2 regions of the Cryptosporangium japonicum genome follow, and region 2 is predicted to be linked to the other one. Evidence: riboswitches for the same ligand, from Rfam matches in the RefSeq annotation. Region 2 holds a riboswitch; the other holds the start of a gene.
What was found. A riboswitch is a leader RNA that binds a small molecule or an ion and turns the genes downstream of it on or off. The one in region 2 is predicted to bind S-adenosylmethionine.
Positions count from the first base shown of each region.

Region 1: linked by a shared signal. The riboswitch ahead of thrC (threonine synthase) and the one ahead of ABD437_RS33090 (aminotransferase class V-fold PLP-dependent enzyme) in region 2 are both predicted to bind S-adenosylmethionine.

Region 1 is NZ_BAAAGX010000029.1:20,638-22,832, forward strand. Features, by position in the region: gene ABD437_RS33325 (ABC transporter permease) at 1-243, shown strand, start outside; gene ABD437_RS33330 (sporulation protein) at 342-1,133, shown strand; SAM riboswitch class I at 1,237-1,367, shown strand; gene thrC (threonine synthase) at 1,378-2,195, shown strand, end outside.
Region 2 is NZ_BAAAGX010000028.1:323,915-326,109, forward strand. Features, by position in the region: gene ABD437_RS33080 (cytochrome P450) at 1-450, opposite strand, end outside; gene ABD437_RS33085 (DUF4334 domain-containing protein) at 536-1,012, shown strand; SAM riboswitch class IV at 1,023-1,143, shown strand; gene ABD437_RS33090 (aminotransferase class V-fold PLP-dependent enzyme) at 1,205-2,195, shown strand, end outside.

The DNA of each region.
Region 1 (2,195 bases), on a different contig from region 2:
TTGGGTGCGGTCGGCGGCGCGGTGATGCTCTGGATCATCTCGAATATTCTGGAAGCGGTCACCGCGCTCGGAGATCTTCGCGCGCTGCTTCCGACCCGTTACGGAACGGCGTGGCTGTCGCTGCTTTCCTCACCGATCGAGGCCGAGGACATGGTGAAGGGCACGGTTTCGGCCGTGGCGTACACAACCGTCTTTCTCGCCCTGGCCTGGTGGCGCTTTCTCCGGAAAGACATCGTCAGTTGATCGGCATCCGGTAGTCGCATCCCTGACGAGTCCGCCCCTTTGCGGGGCGCGGACTGCGACCATGCAGCAGACCACCTTCGCACCCAAAGGATCGTGTGATGTTCAAAAAGCTCTCGGCGATGTTCGGCGGCGGCGCGTCCGTCGATACCGTGCTCGCCTCTCCGCACACCCGGCCGGGCGACGTGCTCCGCGGCGAGGTGCGGATCAGTGGCGGCAACGTCGAGATGGTCGTCGACCGGGTGGAACTCGAACTGGTCGCCAAGGTCGAGGTGGAGGGTGAGTCCGCCGGCGGGGACGACTACGAGTACAACACGATGCTGCCGTTCCAGCGCCTGCACCTCGGGCACCGGTTCAGCCTGCAGCCGGGCGCTCGGCACGCGGTTCCGTTCGAGCTCGCCGTGCCGTGGGAGACGCCGGTGACCACGGTCAACGGGTACCCGCTGCACGGCATGCAGCTCGGCGTGCGCACCGAGCTGGAGCTGGCCGGTTCGCTGGACAAGGGCGACATGGACCCGATCCAGGTCAACCCGCTGCCGGCGCAGGCCCGCCTGCTCGACGCGTTCAGCCGGCTCGGTTTCCAGTTCAAGGGCGCCGACCTGGAGCGGGGCACGCTCTACGGGTCGCGGCTGCCGTTCTACCAGGAGATCGAGTACTACCCGGCGCACCAGTACGCCGGTTCGATCAACGAGCTCGAGGTCACGTTCATCTCCGGCCCGCAGTCGATGGACGTGCTGCTGGAGCTGGACAAGCGCGGCGGCTTCCTGACGTCCGGCAGCGACGCCTACAACCGGTTCACCGTGCAGTACGCGGGCGCCGAACAGCTCAACTGGGAGCAGTGGCTCCACGAGCACCTGCAGATCCTGACGCAACGGAGGGGAATGTTCCACTGAGTCATGGCGCCCGCACAGTGAGCCAGGTAACTCCCACCGAGTGTGCGGAATCGATTTGGCTCGCTGGGCGGGCGCCGTAAACTGGGCGTCACAACTTCATAGGAACTCATCCAGAGGGGCAGAGGGATACGGCCCGGTGAAGCCCCGGCAACCATCGCATCCAGCGAATCGCGCACAGCGAGGTAGATGCGACAGGTGCCAACTCCGTCCCGGTTGAACCGGGAGAGATGAGGATGGCCTCGCCATGACGTCGCTGCTTGCTGCCCAGGACACCACCAGCCCCGCTCGCGTGCTGCGCTGCCGGAACTGCGGTGCGGAGTTCCCGCTCATCGCCATCCACGCCTGTGCCGAGTGTTTCGGCCCGCTGGAGGTCGGTTACGACGCCGACGCGCTCGCGTCGGTGACCCGGGAACAGATCGAGGCGGGTCCGCAGAACATCTGGCGCTACGCGCCGCTCCTTCCCGTCGGCCAGAACGCCGACGACCGGGTTTCGCTCAACCCGGGTCTGACGCCGCTGGTCCGCGCCGACCGGCTGGCCGCCGCGATCGGCCTGAACGCCCCGCTCTGGGTCAAGGACGACTCCGCGAACCCCACCCACTCGTTCAAGGACCGGGTGGTCTCGCTGGCGCTCACCGCCGCGAAGGGCCTGGGCTACAGCTCGGTGGCCTGTGCCTCCACCGGGAACCTGGCCAACTCGGTGGCCGCGCACGCCGCCCGCGTCGGCTGGCAGGCCACCGTGTTCATCCCGGCCGACCTGGAGCCCAGCAAGATCCTCGCCTCCGCGGTGTACAACCCCCGCCTGGTCGCCGTCGACGGCAGCTACGACGACGTCAACCGCCTGACCAGCGAACTGCAGGAGGACGACGCGTTCGAGTCGACCGCGTTCGTCAACCAGAACGTGCGGCCGTACTACGCCGAGGGCTCCAAGACGCTCGGCTACGAGGTGGCCGAGCAGCTCGGGTGGCGTCTCCCGGCGCAGGTCGTGGTCCCGATCGCATCCGGTTCGCTGCTCACCAAGATCGACAAGGCGTTCGGCGAGTTGGTGAAGGCCGGCATCGTCGC
Region 2 (2,195 bases):
CAGCGACGCCATCGCGCGCGCGGTGAAGACGCGGGAGACCAGCCGGCGGTAACGGGTGTGGACCGGCGGATCGACCGCGAGCATCGACGGCGGCGTCACCGGGCCGATCGTCCGCTGCGGGCGGGTCATCACCCAGCGGGCGGCCGGCGGGAGGGCGTCCGGATCGGAGACGACGCCGAACGCGTCACTGCGCAGCGCCGCCTCGGCGATGCGGTGGTGGGCGGTCGCGGCCAGGAACGACCCGCGCACGATCGGCGCGCGGTCGCGGATCCGGGTGTAGAGCGGGAACGGGTCGTCCCGGGTGGAGCGGTCGGAGAACAGCCGCGCCTGCAGGTCACCCTGCTTGCGGGCACGGTTCATCGCCAGCCGGGCGACGCCGTGCCGCGTCGACCAGGAGCCGGCGGCGAGCAGCTCGGCGTGCAGGCGGTTCGGGCGCTCTCGGGTCTCCATCGAGCCTCCAGACGTACGACGTACGTCTTACGTACACCGTACGTCGCCTAGCCGTCAACGTGAATCACCGTTAACATCTCGGCCCATGGAGCTCACCGAGGCCCGAACCCGATTCGCCGAACTACGCCAGTGGACCGAGGGGGTCCGACCCGAGGAACTCGACGAGATCTGGGCCGCGTTACCGACCGCCCGCGTCGACGACGTCCTCGGGGCGTGGAAGGGCGCCGACTTCGCCACCGGGCACCCGCTGCACCAGGGCCTGGCCGACGCCCGCTGGTACGGCAAGACGTTCGTCAGCGCCTCCGACGCCAAACCGCTGATCTGCCGGGACGAGAACGGCGCGCTCTTCTCCGACCTCGCGCTCGGTCGCGGCGGTGAGGCCTCGCTCTGGGCGGTCGAGTTCCGCGGCGAGGTCACCGCGACGATGGTGTACGACGCCCAGCCGGTGTTCGACCACTTCAAATGGGTCGACGACCGCACGCTGATGGGGATCATGAACGGCAAGTCGCCGCTGATCTTCCACGCGGGCCACCACTACTACTTCCTGTTGGAACGCGTATAGTCCGGCCCTAGGTCATGAGTGTCAGCGTCAAGCCCCGGCTCGCTGGCCGGCAACCCTCCACGGTTCGCGGTGGGGTGCCCCGGGTGAAGACCTGGCCCGACCGCGGTCCTCGCGGCGGGCAAGCGCGGACCTCCTGACCGGGGTCCCCTGTGCCAGGAGCGACGCCTCGTGCTGACCCGTGCCCGCCCCGCCGTGACCGCCGGACCGGCCCCCGACCTGACCGTGCTCGGGGGTGACCTGCCGGTCGTGCTCTCCGACGGCACGCTCACCGACCACGTCAACCTCGACTACGCCGCGACCGCGCCCTGCCTGTCCGCGGCCGCCGACGCCGTGAACTCGATCCTGCCCTGGTACGCCAGCGTGCACCGGGGCGCGGGCGCGGCGTCGCAGCGCTGCACGCTCGCCTACGAGCGGGCGCGCCAGACGATCGGCGACTTCGTCGGCGCCCGCCCGGACGACCACGTGATCTTCACCCGCAACACCACCGACGCGCTGAACCTGCTGGCCCGGGCGCTGCCGACCGGCACCACCGTCGTCGGCTGGGCCGGTGAGCACCACGCGAACCTGCTGCCCTGGCGCGGCACCGTGTCGCTGCCCGTGCCACGCAGCGCGGCCGAGGCGATTGCCGCACTCCAAGCCGCGCTGGAGGCCCACTCCGGCCGGAACGTGCTGGTCACCGTCACCGGGGCCTCGAACGTCACCGGCGAGGTGTGGCCGCTGGCCGCGCTGACCGAGGTGGCGCACCGGCACGGCGCGCGCATCGCCGTCGACGCCGCCCAGCTCGCGCCGCACCGGGCGGTGTCACTGGCCGCCGACGGCATCGACTACCTCGCGCTGTCCGGGCACAAGCTCTACGCGCCGTTCGGCGCCGGCGTGCTGGCCGGACGGGCCGACTGGCTCGACGCCGCGGATCCGTACCTGGCCGGCGGCGGCGCCACCGCCTACGTCGCCCCGGTGACCGACGGTGACCTGATCGGGTACGCCGTGGACTGGAACTCCGGGCCCGCCCGCCACGAGGCCGGAACCCCGAACCTGCTCGGCGCGGTGGCGCTCGCCGCGGTCGGCGCGGCGCTCGGCGCCGCCGACCGGGACGCGCTCGCCGCCGCCGAGAACGCCCTGGTGGAGCGGTTGCGTGCCGGGCTGGCGACGCTGCCGGGCGTCGAGGAGCTACGGACGTTCCCCG